2 regions of the Thermopolyspora sp. NPDC052614 genome follow, and region 2 is predicted to be linked to the other one. Evidence: riboswitches for the same ligand, from Rfam matches in the RefSeq annotation. Region 2 holds a riboswitch; the other holds the start of a gene.
What was found. Region 2 has a riboswitch for glycine ahead of gcvT (glycine cleavage system aminomethyltransferase GcvT). Riboswitches for the same ligand answer to the same signal wherever they lie in the genome.
Positions count from the first base shown of each region.

Region 1: another riboswitch for glycine. It lies ahead of gcvP (aminomethyl-transferring glycine dehydrogenase); the one in region 2 lies ahead of gcvT (glycine cleavage system aminomethyltransferase GcvT).

Region 1 is NZ_JBFATZ010000006.1:109,591-121,308, reverse strand. It holds gene AB0K60_RS15110 (mannose-1-phosphate guanyltransferase) at 1-2,222, shown strand, start outside; gene AB0K60_RS15105 (FHA domain-containing protein) at 2,902-3,408, shown strand; gene AB0K60_RS15100 (MerR family transcriptional regulator) at 3,441-4,088, shown strand; gene AB0K60_RS15095 (bifunctional nuclease family protein) at 4,263-4,733, shown strand; gene AB0K60_RS15090 (MerR family transcriptional regulator) at 5,114-5,734, shown strand; glycine riboswitch at 5,894-5,970, shown strand; glycine riboswitch at 5,971-6,070, shown strand; gene gcvP (aminomethyl-transferring glycine dehydrogenase) at 6,133-9,051, shown strand; gene AB0K60_RS15080 (MFS transporter) at 9,203-10,444, opposite strand; gene AB0K60_RS15075 (MarR family transcriptional regulator) at 10,558-11,076, opposite strand; gene AB0K60_RS15070 (DUF1905 domain-containing protein) at 11,295-11,594, shown strand.
Region 2 is NZ_JBFATZ010000002.1:543,421-555,138, forward strand. It holds gene AB0K60_RS05950 (hypothetical protein) at 1-273, shown strand, start outside; gene AB0K60_RS05955 (hypothetical protein) at 163-1,674, opposite strand; gene AB0K60_RS05960 (tetratricopeptide repeat protein) at 2,544-4,421, shown strand; gene AB0K60_RS05965 (tetratricopeptide repeat protein) at 4,445-4,558, shown strand; gene AB0K60_RS05970 (L-serine ammonia-lyase) at 4,581-5,957, opposite strand; gene gcvH (glycine cleavage system protein GcvH) at 6,156-6,545, opposite strand; gene gcvT (glycine cleavage system aminomethyltransferase GcvT) at 6,542-7,660, opposite strand; glycine riboswitch at 7,707-7,804, opposite strand; glycine riboswitch at 7,805-7,902, opposite strand; gene AB0K60_RS05985 (gamma-glutamyl-gamma-aminobutyrate hydrolase family protein) at 7,922-8,632, opposite strand; gene AB0K60_RS05990 (3-oxoacyl-ACP reductase) at 8,709-9,473, opposite strand; gene AB0K60_RS05995 (aldehyde dehydrogenase family protein) at 9,561-10,904, opposite strand; gene AB0K60_RS06000 (glutamine synthetase family protein) at 10,918-11,718, opposite strand, start outside.

The DNA of each region.
Region 1 (11,718 bases), on a different contig from region 2:
TCCGCGACGACCGCTTCCTGGTCATCTCCGGCGACGCGCTCACCGACATCGACCTCACCGACATGATCCGGTTCCACCGGGAGAACCGGGCCCTGGTCACGATCGGCCTCAAGCGCGTGCCGAACCCGCTGGAGTTCGGCATCATCATCGTCGACGAGAAGGGCCGGGTGCAGCGCTTCCTGGAGAAGCCCACCTGGGGCCAGGTGTTCTCCGACACCGTCAACACCGGCATCTACGTGATGGAGCCGAGCGTCCTGGACGAGGTCGCCACCGACCGCCCGGTGGACTGGTCCGCCGACGTCTTCCCCCGCCTGCTGGAGCGCGGCGCCCCCCTGTACGGGTACGTCGCCGAGGGCTACTGGGAGGACGTCGGCACCCACGAGAGCTACCTCAAGGCCCAGGCCGACGCCCTGTCCGGCCGGGTGCGCCTGGAGTTCGACGCCTTCGAGCTGTCGCCGGGCGTGTGGGCCGCCGAGGGCGCCTCCATCGACCCCGAGGCCATCCTGAAGGGCCCCCTGTACATCGGGGACTACGCGAAGGTGGAGGCGGGGGCCGAGCTGCGCGAGTACACCGTGCTCGGCAGCAACGTCGTCGTCAAGAGCGGCGCGTTCGTGCACCGCGCGGTCATCCACGACAACGTCTACATCGGCCCGGGCGCCAACCTGCGCGGCTGCGTGATCGGCAAGAACACCGACGTGATGACCTCCGCCCGCATCGAGGAGAGCGCCGTCGTCGGCGACGAGTGCGTCATCGAGGCCGAGGCGTACGTCTCCTCCGGCGTCAAGATCTACCCCTTCAAGACCGTCGAGGCCGGCGCGGTCGTCAACACCAGCGTCATCTGGGAGTCGCGCGGCCAGCGCAACCTGTTCGGCCCGCGCGGCGTCTCCGGCCTGGTCAACGTCGAGATCACCCCCGAGCACTGCGTACGGCTCGCCAGCGCGTACGCCACCACCCTGAAGAAGGGCGACGCGGTCGTCACCTCGCGCGACACCTCCCGGGCGGCCCGCGCGCTGAAGCGGGCGGTGATCAGCGCCCTCACCGCGGGCGCGATCGACGTGCTCGACCTGGAGGCCGCCGCGCTGCCGGTGGCCCGCTTCCACACCGCGGCCGAGAACGTCGGCGGCGGCATCGCGCTGCGCACCACCCCCGGCGACCCGCAGAGCGTGGACATCGTGTTCATGGACCCCAACGGCGCCGACCTGTCCCAGGGCGCCCAGCGCAAGCTGGAGCGGGTGTTCTCCCGGCAGGAGTACCGCCGCGCGTTCCCCGGGGAGATCGCCGAGCTGAGGTTCCCGCCGCGCGTCGTGGAGACCTACGTGAACGCGCTGCTGCGGTGCGTGGACATGAGCGGGGTGCGCGAGGCCGGGATGAAGGTCGTCGTCGACTGCGCCGGCGGCACCGCCTCGCTGGTGCTGCCGAGCCTGCTCGGCCGGGTCGGCGTGGACGTGCTCACCGTCAACAACCGCCTCGACGACGCCTCGCCCACCGAGACCATCGCCGAGCGGCGGCGCGACCTGCAGCGCCTGGCCGAGCTGGTCGGCTCCTCGCGGGCCGCGTTCGGCGTGCGGTTCGATCCGGTGGGGGAGCGGGTCTCGCTCGTGGACGAGATGGGCCAGCTGATCAGCGAGGAGCGGGCGCTGCTCGTCGTGCTCGACCTGGTGGCCGCCGAGCGGCGGGGCGGCTCGGTCGCGCTCCCGGTGACCACCACCCGGGTGGCCGAGCAGGTCTGCCGCTTCCACGGCGTCCAGGTGCAGTGGACCTCCACCGCGCTCGACGCCCTCACCACGGCGGCCTCCTCCGACCCCTCCATGATCTTCGCGGGGGACGGCCGGGGCGGTTTCATCGTCCCGGAGTTCGCCCCCACCGTGGACGGCCTGGCCGTGTTCCTGCGCCTGCTCGGCCTGGTCGCCCGCACCCGCCTGTCGCTCAGCCAGATCGACGCCCGGATCCCCGAGGCCAAGATGCTCAAACGCACCGTGCCGACGCCCTGGGCGGCCAAGGGCGCGGTCATGCGCTCGGTGGTGGAGGCCGCCGAGGGGCGCAGGATCGACACCACCGACGGCGTACGGGTGGTGGAGGAGGACGGGAGCTGGGCGCTGGTGCTGCCCGACCCCGCCGAGGCGGTCACCCACCTGTGGGCCGAGGGCCCCGACTTCGACTCGGCCCAGGCCCGGCTGGAACGCTGGGCGGCCGTGGTGGAACAGTCCGCCGGGTCCTCGTAGGGCCTCCCTCGCCGGGAAACGCGCCGGGAGCCGCCGAACCCGGATGGGCGGGGCGGACCGGGCGGGCCGGACGGACAGGGTGGGCCCGGCGGTCCCGGCATACCGCCGGCGATCCGGCGGACCTGGCACGAGTGTCCGGATTCGGACGCCCGCCGTCCTCTTCGGAGGGGGTGTGGCGTGATGCGCGCGCCCTCGCGTGTCATAAGATCGAATGCGAGAGGTAAAGCTCAGGACGAGGAGTCGTGGACCACGTGTCGTCGCCAGTGGCGGAGAGCGCCGGGGCGCCCCCCGGCGGCCGGCGCCCCCGGGATGCCCGGTGGCCCGTCCGGCCGATCTCCCGCCGCGCCGGACCGGCCGTCTGCCGACGTCGCCCGGTCGTGAGCCAGGCCCTGTGGCAGGCCGTGTGCCTGGCCGTGTGCGCGGTGGCGGCGTGCGGGCTCCGGCGTCGCCCGGCCCGCCGGAAGGATCATCCGGGCGGCGCGGCGGCATGGACCTTACGACCGCCCCGGCGGTACCTTTGGGACCGTACCAACAGCCGTTCAGCATTCTGTCTTGACCTTTGCGCCTCATCAGCGTAAGTTGCGGCATTCGCAGTCTGAGGAAGTCTTGAGTAGCGAAGAAGCGAGGCGCGTCCACAGCACCGTAGCCGCGACTTCGCGGTAGGAGGCCGAGCCGATCGATGCCCAGCGTCTACTGCACGCAGTGCGGTCATGCCAACCCCGAGGATGCCCGTTTCTGTTCGAGATGCGGGTCGCCGCTCACCCGTGAGACCCCCGGCGACACCACCTCCACGATCTCCATAGCGGGCATCGAAGCGTTGGACGCCGAGGCTGGGCAATCCCCGCTTCCCGATCGGACGACGGTCGACGAGCTCCGTCCCGGCACCTCGCTCCTGGTCGTCATGCGCGGGCCGAACGCCGGCAGCAGGTTCCTGCTCGACAGCGACCTCACCACCGCGGGCCGCCACCCGGAGAGCGACATCTTCCTGGACGATGTGACCGTCTCCCGCAGGCACGCCGAGTTCTACCGGCGTGGCGGCTACTTCACCGTGCGCGACGTGGGCAGCCTCAACGGCACCTACGTGAACCGGGAGCGCATCGAGGAGCACCCGTTGACCGGCGGAGACGAGGTGCAGATCGGCAAGTTCCGCCTCGTCTTCTTCACCCGCGGCCCGGGAGGGGCATAGGGCACATGGGCGGAGCGGCCGCACGGGCGTACATGAGCATCGGGGAGGTGCTCGCCCTGCTGCAGGGCGAGTTCCCCGACGTCACCGTCTCCAAGATCCGTTTCTTGGAGGGCGAGGGGCTCATCGAGCCCGAGCGCACCCCTTCCGGCTACCGCAAGTTCACCCACGCCGACGTGGAGCGGCTGCGCTACATCCTGACCGCCCAGCGTGACCGGTACCTCCCGCTCCGCGTGATCAAGGATCACCTGGAGGAGGCCGACCGGCGCGTCTTCCACCGGCCCAGGCCCGTCGCCGATCCCGCCCCGCCTCCCCAGGTACGGCTCAGCCGGGAGGAGCTGCTGGAGGCGGCGTCCATCGACGCCGACACGCTCGACGAACTGGAGTCCTACGGCCTGATCGCGCCGCAGGCCCGCCGTTACGACGCCGACGCCCTGCAGATCGCGCGCGCCGCCGGAGAGCTGGCGAGATTCGGCGTGCATCCCCGGCACCTGCGCGCCGTCAAGGCGGCGGCCGAGCGCGAGGCGGGCCTGGTCGAGCAGGCCGTCGCGCCGCTGCTGCGCCGCCGCGCCCCCGGCGCCGCCGCCGAGGCGGAGGAGTCGGCCCGCGAGCTTTCCGGGTTGCTGCTGGACCTGCATGCGGCTTTGCTTCGTGTGGGGGTTCGGGGCGTTCTCGGAAGGTAAGTGAACCTTCGGGGCGCTCATGCGCTGGAGGGTGTTAGGTTGAATTGCGGCGAAGGTCAGCCGCAGGAAGGGAACGCGAAGCCGGCGTGCTGAGCGAACGGGCCATGCCGCCAGTCAAGGCTTCCCGCGGAGCAAGCGAGAGGTGCTGAGCGGCCAGGGAGTGTGGAGTCGCCTGTGTTGCAGATGGAGGTTGTGGGGGTTCGCGTTGAGATGCCCTCGAACCAGCCGATCGTCCTGCTGAAGGAGGCGAGCGGGGATCGCTACCTGCCGATTTGGATTGGGATGACCGAGGCGACGGCCATCGCACTCGCCCAGGCAGAGGAACCGCCGCCGCGGCCGCTCACCCACGATCTGTTCAAGAACGTGCTGGAGGCGCTCGGCGTGCGCCTGCGCACGGTGAACATCGTGGCGTTGCGCGACGGGATCTATTTCGCGGATCTGGTGTTCTCCAACGGAGTCGAGGTCAGCGCGCGGCCGAGCGACTCGATCGCGCTCGCGCTGCGCACGGGGGCCACGATCTTCGCGAGCGAGGACGTCGTGCGGGAGGCGGGGGTGACGATCCCCGACGACCAAGAGGACGAGGTGGAGAAATTCCGCGAGTTTCTCGACACGATCACGCCGGAGGACTTCGGGCGCGCAGGTTAGCGGCCGGAGTGAAGGCCGGGCAAAAAGCCGGTCAGCGGATTCCGGTACGAGACGGAGTACTCGGCCGAGTTCCGCATGGAGTACTACGGAGTACAGGGCATGGGGTACTTGACGTGGCGACTGGCGTGTAGTACCGGGCGTATAGTATCGGGCGGAGTACGGGAGTCTTGGCCGGTTTTACGGTAATGAGCCGCGGAAGAGGGGAATCGCCGTGACGATCGGCCGGGTAGACGGCTCATTTCGGGTATTTACGCTTCACGACGCGCCGGGCGGGATCGTTGACTGACGCTGGTCGCGGTCCTACGGTGCAAGGGAAACCACGGTTGTAGTTCACGAACCCCCAGATCAGACCGTGGGATGAGAGAAAGCCGGAGGTCCGCGTGGCGGTCAGCAGCGGCGAAGGTAAGACAGCCGGCCAGCCCGATCCGGCGCAGCGCGAATCGGCACGGGAGCGCGCGGGTGAGCAGGGTCTGCTGTTCGACGAGCGGCCCTCGGCGCTGCCCGACGACATGGGATACCGCGGTCCGGTCGCCTGCGCGGCCGCGGGGATCACCTACCGGCAGCTCGACTACTGGGCGCGCACCGAGCTGGTGCAGCCGAGCATCCGGGCCGCGCACGGTTCGGGCTCGCAGCGGCTGTACAGCTTCCGCGACATCATCGTGCTCAAAGTGGTCAAGCGCCTGCTCGACACGGGGGTGTCGCTGCAGCAGATCCGCACCGCCGTCCAGCACCTGCGCAACCGGGGGGTCGCCGACCTGGCGCAGATCACGCTGATGAGCGACGGCGCGAGCGTCTACGAGTGCACCTCGCCCGACGAGGTGATCGACCTGTTACAGGGGGGCCAGGGCGTGTTCGGCATCGCCCTCGGCAGGGTCTGGCGCGAGGTGGAGGGCACGCTCGCCGAGCTGCCCGGGGAGCGCGCGGTGGCCGACCCTTTGTCCCAAGGCGACCACCCGGGAGATGAGTTGGCCCGGCGAAGACGGGTGCGTCGCACAGGGTAGGCACAGCACAGGGTAAGCACAGGGTAGGGTGGCAACGCACGGCCATTGACCCCATGCGGGAGAGACCGCGTCCAGCTCCACCATCGCAGTTCGGTGCGGGGCCCGCCGCAGGGCCCGTCGCGGGACGGGCGGCACGTCGGCGACGCCGGCAGCCGCCGCGAGCGGTGAGCGGGATCGCGGCGCCGAAGGAGCAACCATCCCCGGAATCTCTCAGGCACCCGTACCGCGTGGGCAGGCGACTCTGGAAAGCGGGTGTGCCCGCCAGGCACACCTCACCGAAGGTGCAAGCCCCTGTCCGGGGGCGAAGCTCTCAGGTGCCGATGACAGAGGGGGAGACCCGGAAACGGTTCGCGCCCGGCACTGATCGGGACGCGGGTCTCTACGCCTCTGGAGGTCCTATGAGCGATCGGTCCCTTCTCCGCGATCTCGCCGCGCCGCCCTTCGCCACGCGCCACATCGGCCCCGGCGACGCCGACCGGGAGCGCATGCTGCAGACCGTCGGCCACGCCTCGGCGGCCGACCTGCTCCGCGCGGCCGTACCCGAGACGATCAGGTCCGCAGCCCCGCTGACGCTGCCCGCCCCGGCCGGGGAGGCCGAGGCCATCGCCGAGCTGCGCGCCCTCGCCGCCCGCAACCGGGTGCTGACCTCGATGATCGGCCTGGGCTACCACGGCACGATCACCCCCGCCGTCATCCGCCGCAACGTGCTGGAGAACCCGGGCTGGTACACCGCCTACACGCCGTACCAGCCGGAGATCTCGCAGGGGCGGCTGGAGGCGCTGCTGAACTTCCAGACCATGGTCGCCGACCTCACCGGCCTGCCGATCGCCAACGCGTCGCTGCTCGACGAGGCGACCGCGGCGGCCGAGGCGATGATGCTCGCCCGGCGCGTACGGCGGGGCGGGACCGGCGCGTTCGTGGTGGACGCCGAGGCCCTGCCGCAGACCAAGGCGGTGCTGCGCACCCGCGCCGAGCCGCTCGGCGTCGAGTTGCGCGAGGCCGACCTGACCGGCGGGCTGCCGGAGGGCGAGGTGTTCGGGGTGCTGGTCCAGTACCCGGGCGCCGGCGGCGCGATCCCCGACCTGCGCGGCGTCGTGGCGGCGGCGCGGGACCGCGGCGCGCTCGTGGTCGTCGCGGCCGACCTGCTGGCGCTGACGCTGATCGAGTCGCCCGGCGAGCTGGGCGCCGACATCGCGGTGGGGTCCACGCAGCGGTTCGGGGTGCCGCTCGGCTTCGGCGGCCCGCACGCGGCCTACATGTCGGTGCGCGCGGGTCTTGAGCGGCAGCTCCCCGGACGCCTCGTCGGGGTCTCGGTGGACTCGGGCGGGCGCGCCGCCTACCGGCTCGCCCTGCAGACCCGTGAGCAGCACATCCGCCGGGAGAAGGCGACGAGCAACATCTGCACCGCGCAGGTGCTGCTCGCCGTGATGGCGAGCATGTACGCGGTGTACCACGGGCCGGCCGGGCTGCGGCGCATCGCGCAGCGCGTGCACCGGCACGCCGCCGTGCTCGCCGCCGGGCTGCGGCAGGGCGGGGTGCGCGTGGTGCACGAGCGGTTCTTCGACACCGTGCTCGCGCACGTGCCCGGACGCGCCGACGCCGTGGTCGCCTCGGCCCTCGACCGCGGCATCAACCTGCGCCGGGTGGACGCCGACCAGGTGGGCGTGACCTGCGACGAGACCACCACCCTCGACCACCTGACCGCCGTCTGGGCGGCCTTCGCCGCCGGGATCGGCGCGGGCGAGCGCGCGGACGGGCCGGGCGCGCTCGCCGAGCCGGACGTCGAGGGGCTCGACACCTCCACCGGGGACGCGTTGCCGGACGACCTGCTGCGCCGCACGCCGTACCTGACCCATCCGGTCTTCCACGAGCACCGCTCGGAGACCGCCATGCTCCGCTACCTGCGGCGGCTGCAGGACCGGGACATCGCCCTGGACCGCTCGATGATCCCGCTCGGCTCGTGCACGATGAAGCTCAACGCCACCACCGAGATGGAGCCGATCACCTGGCCGGAGTTCGCCGACATCCACCCCTACGCGCCGCGCGACCAGGCCGCCGGGTACCTGGAGCTGATCGCGACGCTGGAGCGGTGGCTCGCCGAGATCACCGGCTACGCGGCGGTGTCGCTGCAGCCGAACGCCGGGTCGCAGGGGGAGTTCGCGGGGCTGCTCGCCATCCGCTCCTACCATCGCGCGAACGGGCGGCAGGACCGCGACGTCTGCCTGATCCCGTCCTCGGCGCACGGCACCAACGCGGCCAGCGCGGTCATGGCCGGGATGCGGGTCGTCGTGGTCGCCTGCGACGAGGCGGGCAACGTGGACCTCGGCGACCTCGACGCCAAGATCGAGAAGCATCGGGACCGGCTGGCCGCGATCATGGTGACGTATCCGTCGACGCACGGGGTGTTCGAGGAGACGATCGGCGCGATCTGCGCGCGGGTGCACGAGGCCGGCGGGCAGGTGTACGTGGACGGCGCCAACCTCAACGCGCTGGTCGGCCTGGCCAGGCTGGGCGAGTTCGGCGCGGACGTGTCCCACCTGAACCTGCACAAGACCTTCTGCATCCCGCACGGCGGCGGCGGGCCCGGCGTCGGGCCGGTCGCCGTCCGCGCCCACCTCGCCGACCACCTGCCCGGCGATCCGCTCGCCGGCCGGGAGGGCGAGGGCAAGGGCGGGACCGGGCCGGTGTCGGCCGCGCCGTACGGCTCGGCGTCGATCCTGCCCATCTCCTGGGCGTACATCCGGATGATGGGCGCGGAGGGCCTGCGGGAGGCGACCGAGCAGGCGATCCTGTCGGCGAACTACCTCGCCCGGCGGCTCGCCCCGCACTATCCGGTGCTCTACACCGGGCGGGACGGCCTGGTCGCGCACGAGTGCATCATCGACCTGCGGCAGATCACCAAGGAGACCGGCGTCACCGTCGACGACGTCGCCAAGCGGCTGATCGACTACGGTTTCCACGCGCCGACCATGTCGTTCCCGGTGGCGGGCACGCTGATGATCGAGCCGACCGAGAGCGAGGACCTGGCCGAGCTCGACCGCTTCTGCGAGGCCATGATCGCCATCCGCGCGGAGATCGCCCGCGTGGCCTCCGGCGAGTACGACCGCGTCGACAACCCGCTGCGCAACGCCCCTCACACGGCCGAGGCCGTCGCCGCCGACGCCTGGGACCACCCGTACTCGCGCGCCGAGGCCGCCTACCCGGTGAGCCGCCTGCGCCAGGACAAGTACTGGTCCCCGGTGGGCCGCATCGACCAGGCGTACGGCGACCGCAACCTCGTGTGCGCCTGCCCCCCGCCCCACGCCTTCGAGGACTGACGGGCCTTGGCGACCGGCGGCGCGCCGCCCTCGCCCGTGGCGTACCTGGATCGGGTACGCCACGGGCGGTGTCGCGGGCGCGCCGCCGCGCGGACGTACGCACCTTCGTCGATCTTCCGATGGCGGAGTGAGCCCGCCGTGCGGGTGAGGCTCAGGACGCTGCGCCCGACTCGATCTCGGCGGCCTCGACGAGCCGCGCCTCGCGGTCGTCGGCGTCGGTGGCGGGGGCGTCGGTGGCGGGGGCGTCGGTGGCGGGGGCGTCGGCCGCGGCCTGGTTGCGCTCGGCCTCGGCGAGGTTGCGGTGGCCGAGGGCCAGGATCCCGATGGAGAGCAGGATCGCGCAGCCGCCGATGAGGAACGGCACGTGGATGTTGTAGTGCTCGGCGAGCTTGCCGGCGGCGAAGGGGGCCAGGCCGCCGCCGATGAAGCGGACGAAGCCGTACGCGGCCGACGCCACCGGGCGCTCCACCGGGGACACCATCATGACGGCCTGCGTGGTGAGGGTGTTGTTCACGCCGAGGAAGACGCCCGCGACGATGACGGCCGTGACCAGCGTCGCCCGCGAGTCGGTGAACGCCGCGATGACGAAGACGTCGACGGCGAACAGGGCCAGGTTGCCGTACAGGGTGGGGGCCAGGCCGAGCCTGCGCTGCAGCCACGGGGCGCCGAACACCGAGAACACCGCCACGAGCAGGCCCCAGCCGGTGAAGACCAGGCCGAGCTGGATGGCGTCGAGGCCCATCGGGAACGGGGCGTAGCCGAGGACCGTGAAAAAGCCCCAGTTGTAGCAGAGCGCGGTGATGCTCATGATGAGCAGGCCACGGTGACGCAGCGCCCTCAGCGGGTCGGCCAGGGACGTCTTGCGTGCGGGTTTCGGCTGGGGGCGCAGCAGGGTGATCGTGGCGAGCAGCGCGATCCCCATCAGCACGGCGACGCCGTAGAAGGGGCCACGCCAGCTCAGATGCCCGAGCAGGCCGCCGAGCAGCGGCCCCACCGCGATGCCGAGGCCGAGCGCGGCCTCGTACAGGATGATGGCCCCGGCGAAGCCACCGCTGGCGGCGGCGACGATGACGGCCAGCGAGGTGGCGATGAACAGCGCGTTGCCGAGACCCCAGCCGGCGCGGAAGCCGATGATGCCGCCGATGCTGTCGGACGCGCCGGCGAGCGCGCTGAACGTGACAATGAGGACGAGCCCGGCGATCAGCGTCCACTTGGCGCCGATACGGCTGGACACCCAGCCGGTGACCAGCATCGCGACCGCCGTGACGACGAGATAGCTGGTGAACAGCAGCGTGACCTGGCTCGGGGTCGCGTGCAGGTCGGAGGAGATGGCGGGCAGGATCGGGTCGACGAGCCCGATGCCCATGAACGAGACGACGCACGCGAAGGCCACCGCCCAGACGGCCTTGGGCTGACGAAACGGGCTCGGCGCGAGATGAGGGGCGGAATGGGGCCCGCCATGGGGTGCGCGGTGGGGTGCGCGCTGGGGCGAGCGATGGGGGTCGGTCATGCATCCTCCGACGGTTCGATGACGTGATTCGCGGGGTCGCCGGACTGCCCGGCTCTTCCCGTCGCGGGGGCCTGCCGCCCGGGCCCGAACGCCCGGGCGGTGAGACGGTTGAGAGCGGGCAGCGCCGCAGCGATGGCGGCCCGGTCGGCCTCGGACAGCTCGGCCAGCAACTCGGCGAGCAGCTTGGCCTGCGCCTCACGGCGCCGGACCAGCTCGGCGAGCCCGGCCTCGGTGATGCGCACGACGACCACGCGCCCGTCGGTGGGCTCGCTGTGCCGCTCGGCGAGCCCGTCCCGCTCCAAGCGGGACACGATCTGGGTCATGGCCGGCTGCGAGACCCCTTCCAGGTTCGCGAGCTCGGTGAGGCGGCAAGGCCCGAAGCGCTCCAGCGAGGCGAGGGTCGATGCGGTGGTCATCGACAGGTCGCGGGGGAAGCTCAGCGAGCGCATCAGGGTGCTGACACGCCCCAGTCCCGCCGCCAGCTCCAGCTCGTCGACCGGTGACGGCAAATCCATAAGCAACTTATATCAACTGCTGATGTATGCGTTCGTGGGGCCCCCGGGCGGCGGGCGGTCGTACGCCGGGCACGGCCCAGCCGCCTGCGACCTGGTGCGGCGGCGGAGGGCGTGGTGCGGCGGCGGAGGATGTGGTGCGGCGGAGGAGGATGTGGTGTGACGGCGGAGGGCGGGGTGTGACGGCGGAGACTGTCGGTGCCGCGTGCCATGCTGGCGGGGTGAAGGTCGAATTCGACGCCGAGCTGTGGTTGTGGGACGCCCGCCGCGCTGACACCTGGACCTTCGTCAGCCTGCCGGTGGACGCGTCCGAGGAGATCGACGACCTGGCCGGGCCGCGACGCGGCTTCGGCTCGCGGCGGGTGCGCGTCACCGTCGGCGGCACCACCTGGACGACGTCGATCTTCCCGGACTCCGGGCGCGGTGCCTACGTGCTGCCCATCAAGCGCGCCGTCCGCACGGCCGAGGCGCTCGACATCGGGGACATCGCGACCGTGAGCCTCGAACTGATCGACCCGTGATCGCGGCACCCGCCGATCGGAGCAGGGGGCGGCGCGCGGCGATTCATAGCACATCTGACGAAAATCGGCGTGTGCCGGGCGTGCGCGGGGCCGGGGCCGTTAAGATCCTGGAGATCGTTTGTGG
Region 2 (11,718 bases):
GGCTCGGGTACGGCGATGCTCGGCGTCGCCCTGCGCGGCATCCCCGGGATCACGGCGTTGCGGGTACGGCTGGTGGGCGATCGCCGGTTGCGCGTCCGCGTCACCTGCGACCCGGGCACGGACCTCGGCGCGCTGCTCGCGCGGCTGGACGAGCAGGCCGCCTCACGAATGCGCGCGGCGACCGGCGTGCCCGACGCCGAGGTGCTCGTCCGGGTGCACGTGCGCCGCCGCGCCGCGAACCCTCCGCCCCCCACGCACTGGACGCCGTCGTAGCCGGTCGGCGGCGAGCCCCGCGGCGAGGCACGCCACCGGCACGGCCGGCAGCACGTAGCGGTGGTCGAAGGCGGCGATCAGCGGCGGCATCAGCAGCAGCGTCATCGCGGTGGCCCACGGCAGCAGAACGGCGAGCCGGGTGACGCCCTCCCGCGGCCCGGCCCGCCGCCGGAGCGGCAGCACGATCCCCGCCGCCCCGGCGAGCAGGATCGCGGCCAGCAGGGGACCGCGCAGGAACCCCTGCGTCTGGTAGGCCCGCAGCAGCCCCGCCCACGGCTCCACGACCTCGGTCGCCCCGCTCTCGCCCTGGTAGAGCGTGGTCAGCTCGGTGGCTGTCCGTCCCTTGGAGGCCGGCTTGTCGGTGAACGGCCGTACCGAGTCGGGGAAGGCGTACGCGCTCTGGTCACCGTCGGAGGGGTAGACGCGCCGCGTCCAGGTGAAGATGTGCGCGAAATCGACCAGCCCCGTCGCCACGAAGTCGAACGGCTGCGCCAGAATGGCCCGCGTGGCGAACCGCCCGGCGAGCTCGTCGCGTTCGCGGGCGTCGAGCCCGTTGCCGTTCAGCGGTGAGTCGCCGCTCCAGATGTACTCCGGCGGCGCCTTGCGCGCGTCCAGCGGCTCCCGCGGGCACAACACCCGCGTCCGTTCGTCGAGGTCCAGCTTCGCGCAGTCGGCGAACGACATGGTGCGCGCCCACAGGAAGGCGTTGCCCCGGGTGAGCCCGAAGGTCCCGTACTCGGCGTGAAACCACGCCGCGTACCCGGCCAGCACCACGGCCGCGGCGGCCCCCGCGGCGACCAGCCGCGTCCACCGCGTCCGGGCCAACAGCAGGCAGCCGAACACGACGGCCGTCACCGGCAACCCGATCGTCCGCGTGACGGTGCTCGCGGCCAGCAGCAGCGCCGCGCCCACCACGACCCACGACGTCGGCCGCTCCCGCCACAGCAGCATCGTCACCGCCGCCGTGACCAGGAACGTGAACAGCAGATCCGCCATGATCAGGTGCTCGAGCTGCACCTGATGCGCGTCGAGCAGCACCGGCAGCGCGGCGACCGTCGCCGCCCACCCCGGCAGCCTCGTCCGCCGCCACAGCACCGCGTACACGCAGACCGCCAGGCCGAGCCCCAGCAGGTGCTGCACGATCACCACCGCCTGGATGCTCTCCATCGGCCGCAGCAGCCACAGGAACAGCGAGTATCCCGAGGGCCGGCTCTCCAGCGGACGCGGGCTCAGCGCGGCGTTCAGGTAGGCGAAGGAGTCGGCCCAGAACCACAGCGCGGGCCGATACCCGAGTACGGCCAGCGCCCTGAGCCCGGCCCCCGCGGCGAGCGCGGCGAGGAAGACGCCGTGCGCACGCGCCCACCGGGCGGCTCGCCGTACCGGTCGCGTGCCCGTCGACACCAGAAGACCTCCCGAAGCCCTGACCAGGTGCATCAGGATAGACCTTCAACCTGTGCGCGAAGCGCGATCAAGGATGAATGATCACGAATGGCCGCGGAAATCGGGCAGCCGATTTTTTAGCGATGAATAAAGGCGTACGCGGCTCTCGTCGCGGCATGCCGGGCACCGAGGCCGGGCCAACGCGTTTCCGTATGCGCCTTCACCGGTAATCGTGTGGTCACTCCTGGAAGTTGCTCCACTGAACGTCGGCGGCGGGTCTCGACCATTGCGCACGCGGCTGATCTCAACATTCCTGGCGACTACCCAGGGTCAGTTCGCGAAGCCGGGACCAAGTAGATCCATGTGGACGAAGTTGTGTACTTATCCAGTCGACCCAGATGGAGTCTCCAGATCTCCTGCGCATACTGACGACACAATCACTGACGGATGATCGGCAGCGGTCGATCGCGATGAGCGTGCTGGCGTCTGTTGCCGCATTTGGGTCATTTGTCCTCTGTGTGGCATGTGGTGAAAGATCGATGTCGCAGGCGTGATTGGCCTTGGTCATGTATGCTACGCTAAGTTCTCGCCTGTACATTTCCCATTTCCTTCGTGCCCATTCACCCGAATTTATTCGGAGGGTGACCTGTGCCTCGTCGCAAGCTGGTAACCCTGGTCTCGATAATCGCGATCTTCCTCCTGCCGGTTGCCATGAATATCGCGGCAAGTAGTCTGCCGGAGGCTTGGCGGTCGCATCTGTGGCTTGCCTGGCCCATTTGCCTGATACTCGCTATTCCGGTGCTCGTCTGGGAGATCCAGTCGCATCGCACCATGGTGGAAGGGGCGCCCGCACCACCTGCCGTCACGGATATGAAAACGGCCGAGGAAATTTGGAACATACCCGCGCCCAGTCCCTCGCCGATTTCGGTGCTCGCTTGGGGGTGCATGCTCCCGAACGGGAGTCCGTAGCCTATCGCGTTGTCGAGCAGCTGAATCATAACAAAGGGTGGCTGCTTATATACGACGATGCGGGAAATGTCGACGACCTGATCGATTTGATTCCGGTCGGAGATAACGGTACGGTCATAATCGCGTCTAGGAATCCGCAGTTCGAAGAACTCGCCGAAGCACTGCTGCTGGAGCCGTTTCCGGCGAAGGAGGCGGCCGAATTCCTGCGCGTGCGCAGCGGGGACCTTGGTGGGACGTCTGCGGAGGAATCGGCCAACTCCCTCGAAGGACTGCCCTTGGCCTTGGAGCAGGCCGGGGCATACTGCAGGGATGCGGGGATCGGGATCGCCCAGTACCTGGAGCGATACCGAGCGGGCAGGGGGAAGATTCTCCACTCGGGACCCCAGGCCAGGAAAGTCGGGCTTGCGACGACATTTCGGTTGTCATATGACCGGGCAAAGAGAGTTAATTTGGCCGCACCGCAGTGGATGAAGCTATGCTCCTTCATGGCTGTGGCGGACATACCTCGTGACCTCTTGTCTGGGGCCTCGGACATATTGCCGCGTCCTCTGGCGGATCTCGCAAGGGACAGCGTGACTTTCGATCAGGTCGTCTCCGCCCTTCGACAGACCTCACTCATCACATCTGCTGCACCCACCCACCTCCGCATCCACCAGCTTGTCTCCGATCTCATGCGTGAGTATGTGATTAGCCAGCAGGGTAGGCTGGCGAACAGACTTTTCAGCCCAGTGCTGGGGATGGTTCCCTGGGTGCGAATCGACCCCACCGAGGGGTGGAGTGCGACTCGGTGGATCAAGCTGGGATTGCGGGTGCTGGCCCGTAATCTTCCAATCGAAGACCCGAAGACGCCGGAGCACTGGGCAATCGCGGCCGCCTTGTTCCCGCATGTGCAGGAACTGTCAAAGAGACTCGATGAGCTAAACGTGTCGCTGCGTACGGACGAGGTCAAGCTCTATACCGGTCTAGAGGCTGAATTGGGTATTCGTCTGTATCGCGGCGGAGAGTACCTGCTTGCAGAAGAGCTTTGCCGTCATGCACATGCGGTTGCCAGGCAGCATCTGCCGGACTATGATCCGCACACCCGTAGGCTCTTGTTCTACCTCGCTCAAACATGGACGGGCTTGGGGCGACTGGACGATGCACGAACCGCTTGTGAACAGCTGCTTTCCATCGTGCGGGATGATCTGGGGGAAGAGCATCTAGAGACGGTCGCGGTCATGAACGACCTTGCCGGGATCCTTATGGAGATGGAGGATCGCCTTGAGCAAGCCGAGATGCTCCTCAGGCACGTGCTGGCCGTACGTGAAACGGCCCTGGGCGAACGCCACGCATTGACGGTGTCCGCCGTGAACAACCTAGGCAAGGTCCTACGCAGGAGGGGGAAGATCGATGAGGCTTATGCCATGGCTGCGCGGGCGGTGCGGTTGGCGGTAGAGACTCTCGGCCCTGATCACCCGAACTCCCTGATCTACTCCAACAATCTAGGCGAGGTCTGCCGGGTGAAGGAGCGACTGGATGCGGCGCGACAAATTCATGCGGACACACTGGAGCGCAGGGCGCGCGTGCTCGGCGAAACTCATCCGCTGACAGTGGTGTCGATGAACAATCTGGCTCGCATTCTGCGGTTACAGGGACAGCTTAGCTCTGCCCGCGGATTGTATGCTCGGGCCCTGGAACTCGCGGAACGCGCTCTCGGTAGCAGCCACCCGCACACCATCGCCGCGCAGAACGGACTACGCGAAGTGGCGCGGCCGGACGAGGAGGGCGCGGGAGGTGAGAATGGCGCAGTAGCCGAGTAACGTGAAAGCTCGCCGATAAGTCGGTGACCGACACCCTCGCCCGCTACGAGCGGGTTCTGGGCCGTGACCACCCCGACACGCGTGTGGCGCTCAGCGGCGAGCGGCTCGACTTCGACTTCGATCCGCCCGCGGTGTGACGGGACGGCCTCACCACTCCGGTCAGCATTCGATTACGTTCACGGCGAGCCCGCCGCGGCTGGTCTCCTTGTACTTGTCGAGCATGTCGCGGCCGGTGGCGCGCATGGTGGCGATGGCCTTGTCGAGGGAGACGAAATGGCGGCCGTCGCCGCGCAGGGCGATCCGGGAGGCCGCGATCGCCTTGACGCTGGCGATCGCGTTTCGCTCGATGCAGGGGATCTGGACCAGGCCGCCGATAGGGTCGCAGGTGAGGCCGAGATTGTGCTCGATGCCGATCTCGGCGGCGTTCTCGACCTGCTCGGGGGTGCCGCCGAGGGCCTCGGTGAGGCCGGCGGCGGCCATCGAGCAGGCGGAGCCGACCTCGCCCTGGCAGCCGACCTCGGCTCCGGAGATGGAGGCGTTCTCCTTGAACAACACACCGATCGCCCCGGCGGTGAGGAGGAAGCGGATGACGCCGTCGTCGTCGGAACCGGGGATGAAACGGTCGTAGTAGCTCAGGACGGCGGGCACGATGCCCGCCGCGCCGTTGGTGGGGGCGGTGACCACCCGACCGCCCGCCGCGTTCTCCTCGTTGACGGCGAGGGCGAACAGGCTGACCCAGTCCATGGTCTGCAGGGGGTCCTTCTCCGGGGTCTCGCTCTGCAGGCGCCGGTAGAGCTGGTGGGCGCGGCGGCGGACCTTGAGGCCGCCGGGGAGCACGCCCTCGCGGGTGCAGCCGCGGCGGACGCACTCGGCCATCACCCGCCACAGGTTGAGCAGGTCGGCGCGAATCTCGGGCTCGTCGCGGCCGAAGGCGCGTTCGTTCTCCAGCATCACGCCGGAGATGGACAGGCCGGTGTCGGCGCAGTGCGCGAGCAGTTCGGCCGCGGTGGTGAACGGGTACGGCAGGACGGTGTCGTCGGGCTTGATGCGGTCGGCGCCGGTGGCCGTCTCGTCCACGACGAAACCGCCGCCGACCGAGTAGTAGACCTTCTCCAGCAGGGTGGCGCCGGAGTGGTCGAAGGCGGTGAAGCGCATTCCGTTGGGGTGGTGGGGGAGCGACACCTTGCGCTCGAAGATCAGGTCCTCGCCGACGACGAAGGGGATCTCGTGGGTGCCGTACAGGTGGACGGTGCCGGAGGCGCGCATCGCGGCGAGGCGCTCGTCGACGGTGTCCACGTCGACGAGTTCGGGCTTCTCGCCGGACAGGCCCAGCAGGACGGCCTTGTCGCTGCCGTGTCCCTTGCCGGTGAGGCCGAGCGAGCCGTACAGGATCGCCTCGACCCGGCGCACCTTCTTCAGCAGGGACTGCTGGTGGAGGGAGCGGGCGAACTTGTGCGCGGCCGCCATCGGGCCGCCGGTGTGGGAGCTGGACGGGCCAATGCCGATCTTGAAGAGGTCGAAGACGCTGATGGCCATGTGTCGTTGCCTTTCCACGGGCTGTCCCGGCGGCCCTGCCGTCCGGCGCGTGTGTCAGAGCGTGTCCCTCGCCCGTGCGGGCGCCCCCGGTGGTTACCCCCGTCGGCCCCCCGCGGCATGTCGTGCGGCATGTCGTGCGGCATGTGATGAGGCAAATTATTCGGCGTGGCCCGCACGCGGGGAGCGGGCCACGCCGGGTCAGGCGTCTCCGGCGGTGAGCGCCGCGTACTCCTCGGCGGTGAGCAGGTCCTCGGCCTCGCCGCTGACGCGGACCCGGAACAGCCAGCCCTCACCGTACGGGTCGGAGTTGACCAGCGACGGGTCGTCCACGACGGCCTGGTTGATCTCCACCACCTCGCCGGCGACGGGCGAGTAGACGTCGCTCACCGACTTGGTGGACTCGATCTCGCCGACGGCGTCTCCGGCCTCGACGGTCGAGCCGGCCTCGGGGATCTGGACGTAGACGACGTCGCCGAGCTGCTCGGCCGCGTAGGCGGTGATGCCCACGGTCACCACCGAGCTCTCGTCGAGCCCGGCGACCCACTCGTGCTCCTTGCTGTAGCCGAGCTCCTCGGGAATGCTGCTCACGTGTTCCTCCTGTAGAAGGGAAGGTCGACCACGTCGACCGGTTCGTGGACGCCGCGGATGTCCACCGCCAGCCCCTCGGCCCGATCGCGGAGCACCTCGCCCCGCACATAGGCCATGGCGATCGGTCTTCCGAGGGTGGGAGAGGGCGCTCCGCTGGTCACCTCGCCGACGACGGTTCCGTCATTGTCGAGTACGACGGGGTAGCCGTGCCGGGGGATCCGGCGGCCGTGCGACACCAGGCCGACGAGGCGGCGCGCCGGGCCCGCGGCGTAGGCGTCCCTGGCGGCCTCCAGCGCGGCCCGGCCGACGAAATCGCCGGGCTTGGCGAACGCCACCACCCGGCCGAGCCCGGCGTCGAACGGGGTCAGATCGGCCGTCAGCTCGTTGCCGTACAGCGGCATGCCCGCCTCCAGGCGCAGCGTGTCGCGCGCCGACAGGCCCGCGGGCCGCAGCCCGTACGGCTCGCCCGCCGCGATCAGCGCCCGCCACAGGGGCACGGCGTCGTCGGCGGCGACGAACAGCTCGAACCCGTCCTCGCCGGTGTACCCGGTCCGGGCGATGAGCGCCCCGGTCCCGGCGACCTTGCCGGGGAGCACCGCGTAGTACTTCAACCCGTCCAGGTCGGCCTCGGTGAGCCCGGTCTCGGTGAGGATCGCCTGTGCCCTCGGCCCCTGTACGGCGATGAGCGCGTAGGCCGCGGACCGGTCGTCCACGACCGCGTCGAAGCCCGCCGCGCGCGCGGTCAGCTCGGCGGCGACCCGCTCGGCGTTGGCGGCGTTGGCGACGACGAGGAACTCCTCCGCCGACAGCCGGTACACGATCAGGTCGTCGATGACGCCCCCGTCGGGGGCGCAGATCATGGTGTAGCGGGCGCGGCGCGGCGCGACCGCCGACAGATGGCCGGTCAGGGCGTGGTCGAGGGCGGCGGCGGCCTCCCGCCCGCTGACGAAGATCTCTCCCATGTGGGACAGATCGAACAGTCCCGCCGCGGTGCGGACGGCCCTGTGCTCGGCGGACTCGCTTCCGTACCGGAGCGGCATGAGCCATCCGGCGAAGTCGATCATGGTCGCGCCGAGGCTCTCGTGCACACCGTGCAGCGCTGTGGTCTGGGACATGCTTGTGCACCTCAGCAGGGTCGGATGCGGTGAGTATCGTCGGGCATCCTCCCCCTCTGTCATCGATGCCTGAGAGCTTCGCCCGGGCTTTGCCGGACTTTCACCTTCGGCGAGGCCCCTCACCGGCCTGCTTTCCAGAGGGCACCTTTCCGTACGGTCCATGGGCCTGAGAGGTTCGCGGGGAGGGCTTGCTCCTTCGGCGGCCCTGACCGGCTGCCAGGGCGCTCTCCCGCACGGAAAATCGGTGTCGGGGACAATGTATCAGGGGCGCGTGATCCGGGCGGCGTCGACGAGCGCGGCGAACAGCGAGTTGTCCTCCCCGGTCTCGGGATGCCACTGTACGGCCAGGCAGAACGGATGGTCGTCGAGCTCCACCGCCTCGATGACCCCGTCGTCGGCCCGGGCGGTCACCGTCAGGCCCGCGCCCAGGGCGTCGATGGCCTGGTGGTGGTAGTGGTTGGGGTCGGCCAGGTGCTCGCCGTCGAAGATCTTGGCCAGGCGGCTGCCGGGCGTGAGCCGTACGGGGAGGGTGCCGTAGCGGCCGGGGGCGGGGGAGTGGCCGGTGTGCCCGACCGTCTCGGGAAGGTGCTGGTGCAGGGTGCCGCCGAGGGCGATGTTGAGCACCTGCAGGCCCCGGCAGATGCCCAGCAGCGGGAGACCGTTCGCCAGCGCGGCGTTCACCACCCCAAACTCGGCATCATCCCGAAATTCCCGGATATATCCGGTGGCCTCGTGGGGCGGCGCGCCGTACCGTCCCGGGTCGATGTCCCCGCCGCCGGCGAGGATCAGCCCGTCGAGCCGCCCGACCACCGACGCGGGCTCTCCGGCGGGCGGCAGGAGCACCGGCTGGCCGCCGGCCCGCGCCACCTGATCGACATAGTCGTACGGCAGCAGCGCGGCCCGCGTCTCCCACACGGTGAACCTCGCGGGCTCGGCATAGCAGGTGATCCCGATCACGGGCACGTCGCTCATCAACTCTCCTGGTCCACTGAAAAATCCCCCGTCCCCCGAAGCCCCGGCGCCAGGCCGGCATCCCCCGAGGCGACCGTCACAGCGGAGTCACATATGCCCCCGAAATCCCTCCGTCCACCAGAAACTCCGACGCCGTGATGAACGACGCGTCGTCGCTCGCCAGGAACGCCACCGCCGCCGCGATCTCGTCGGCCTCCCCGAACCGCCCCATCGGCACGTGCACCAGCCGCCGCTGCGCCCGCTCGGGATCCTTGGCGAACAGCTCCCGCAGCAGCGGCGTGTTGATCGGCCCGGGGCACAGCGCGTTGACCCGGATCCCCTCCCGCGCGAACTGCACCCCGAGCTCCCGCGACATCGCCAGCACGCCGCCCTTGGAGGCGGTGTAGGAGATCTGCGACGTCGCCGACCCCAGCACCGCCACGAACGACGCGGTGTTGATGATCGACCCCTTGCCCTGCTCGCGCATGTACGGGATCACGTGCTTGCAGCACAGATAGACGCTGGTGAGGTTGACCTCCTGCACCCGCCGCCAGGCGTCGAGCCCGGTGGTGAGGATCGAGTCGTCGTCCGGCGGCGAGATGCCCGCGTTGTTGAACGCGATGTCGATCCTGCCGTACGTCTCGTGCGCGGTGCGGAACATCCGGATCACGTCGTCCTCGACGGACACGTCGGCCCGCACGAACAGGCCGTCCACCTCGGCCGCCGCCGTCGCGCCCGCGTCCTCGTCCAGGTCGACGCACACCACTGTGGCGCCCTCGCGCGCGAAGCGTCGCGCGGTGGCCAGCCCGATCCCGCTGCCGGCCCCGGTGATCACAGCCACCCGGTCGAGCAATCGCTGCATGTCCGTCCGTTCTCCCGGTTCTCTCGTTGTCACATTCCGCGTCACAATCCGCGTCACGTTCCGCCGTCCGCCCGCCGGGCGTGACGATCAGTCGGTCGCGATGAAGACGTTCTTGGTCTCGCTGAACGCGGCGAGCGCGTCCGGCCCCAGCTCCCGGCCGAGACCGGACTGCTTGAAGCCGCCGAACGGCGTCCAGTACCGCACGCTGGAGTGCGAGTTCACCGACAGGTTGCCGGCCTCGACGGCACGCGCCACCCGCAGCGCCCGCCCGACGTCGCGCGTCCAGATCGAGCCGCTCAGGCCGTACTCGGTGTCGTTGGCGATCGCGATCGCGTGGGCCTCGTCGTCGAACGGCGCCACCGACACCACCGGCCCGAAGATCTCCTCGGTGAACGCCGGATCGCGCGGATCCGGCGTGAGCATCGTCGGCGGGAACCAGAACCCCCGGCCGCGCGGGCAGTTCCCCTGGGCGTACGGCGTGCCGGTGACGAACGAGGCCACCCGCTCCCGATGCTCGGCGCTGATCAGCGGCCCCATCTCGGTGGCCTCGTCGAGCGGGTCGCCGACCTTCACCCCCTGCACGGCCCGCGCGAGCAGCGGCAGGAACTCGTCGTAGACCTCCCGCTGCACCAGCACCCGGGAGCGCGCGCAGCAGTCCTGCCCGGCGTTGTCGAACACCGCGTACGGCGCGGTCGCCGCCGCCTTCTCCAGGTCCGCGTCGGCGAACACGATGTTGGCGCTCTTGCCGCCCAGCTCCAGCGTGAGCCGCTTGACCGTGCCCGCCGCCGCGGCCATGATCTGCTTTCCCACCTCGGTCGATCCGGTGAAGGCGATCTTGCGTACGCCGGGATGCCCGACCAGACGCGCCCCCGCGACCTCCCCCTCGCCGGGCAGCACCTGGAGCACCCCCTCGGGAAGCCCCGCCTCCAGCGCCAGCTCGGCCAGCCGCAGCGCGGTGAGCGGGGTCTGCTCGGCGGGCTTGACGATCACGGCGTTCCCGGCGGCGAGCGCGGGCGCGACCCCCCACATCATGATCACCATGGGGAAGTTCCACGGCACGATCACGCCGACGACGCCCAGCGGCTCGGCGAAGGTCACGTCGACCCCGCCGGGCACCGGGATCTGCAGGCCGTGGTGCCGCTCCGGCGCCCCGGCGTAGAAGTGCAGCACGTCGCGCACGTTGCCGGCCTCCCAGCGGGCGTTGCCCACCGTGTGCCCGGCGTTGGCGATCTCCAGCCGCGCCAGCTCGTCGGCGTGCTCGTCCACCAGTACGGCGAAGCGCCGCAGCAGCCTCGCCCGATCGCCGGGCGCGACGCCCCGCCACGCGGCGAAGGCCCGCCGGGCCCGCTCGACCGCCCGGTCCACCTCGGCGGCGTCGGCCATCTCGACGTCGGCGAGTACGTCCTCGGTCGCCGGATTGACGATCTTCATCGGCCCTCCCCGCTCACATCCGCTCGAAGCCGCGCCGCAGCTCCCAGTCGGTCACCGCCGCGTCGAAGGCGGCCAGCTCGATCCGGGCGTTGTTGGCGTAGTGCGCGACCACCTCGTCCCCGAACGCCGCCCGCGCGATGTCCGACCGCTCCCACAGCTCGAGCGCGTCGCGCAGCGTGTGCGGCACGGTCGCGGCGTCGGAGTCGTAGGCGTTGCCCGGATAGGCGTCCTCCAGCTCCAGCTCGTTCTCGATCCCGTACAGCCCGGCGGTGATCAGCGCCGCCACCGCGAGGTAGGGGTTGACGTCGCCGCCCGGCACCCGGTTCTCCACCCGCAGCGACGGCCCGTGACCGACCAGGCGCAACGCGCAGGTGCGGTTGTCCACGCCCCACTTCACCGCCGTGGGCGCGAAACTGCCCGGCACGTACCGCTTGTAGGAGTTGATGTTGGGCGCGTAGAAGAGCGTGAGCTCCCGCAGCGCGGCGAGCTGCCCGGCGATGAATTGTCGCCCGATCTCCGACAGGCCGTGCGGCCCGTCGCCCGCCATGATCGGTTCACCGTCCGCCGAACGCAGCGAGATGTGGATGTGGCAGGAGTTGCCCTCGCGATCGTTCGGCTTGGCCATGAAGGTGATCGACCTGCCCTCCTGGGCGGCGATCTCCTTGGCGCCGTTCTTGTAGATCGAGTGGTTGTCGCAGGTGACCAGGGCCTCGGCGAACCGGAAGGCGATCTCGTGCTGGCCGAGGTTGCACTCGCCCTTGGCGGACTCGACGTACATGCCCGCGCCCTCCATGCCGAGCCGGATGCGGCGCAG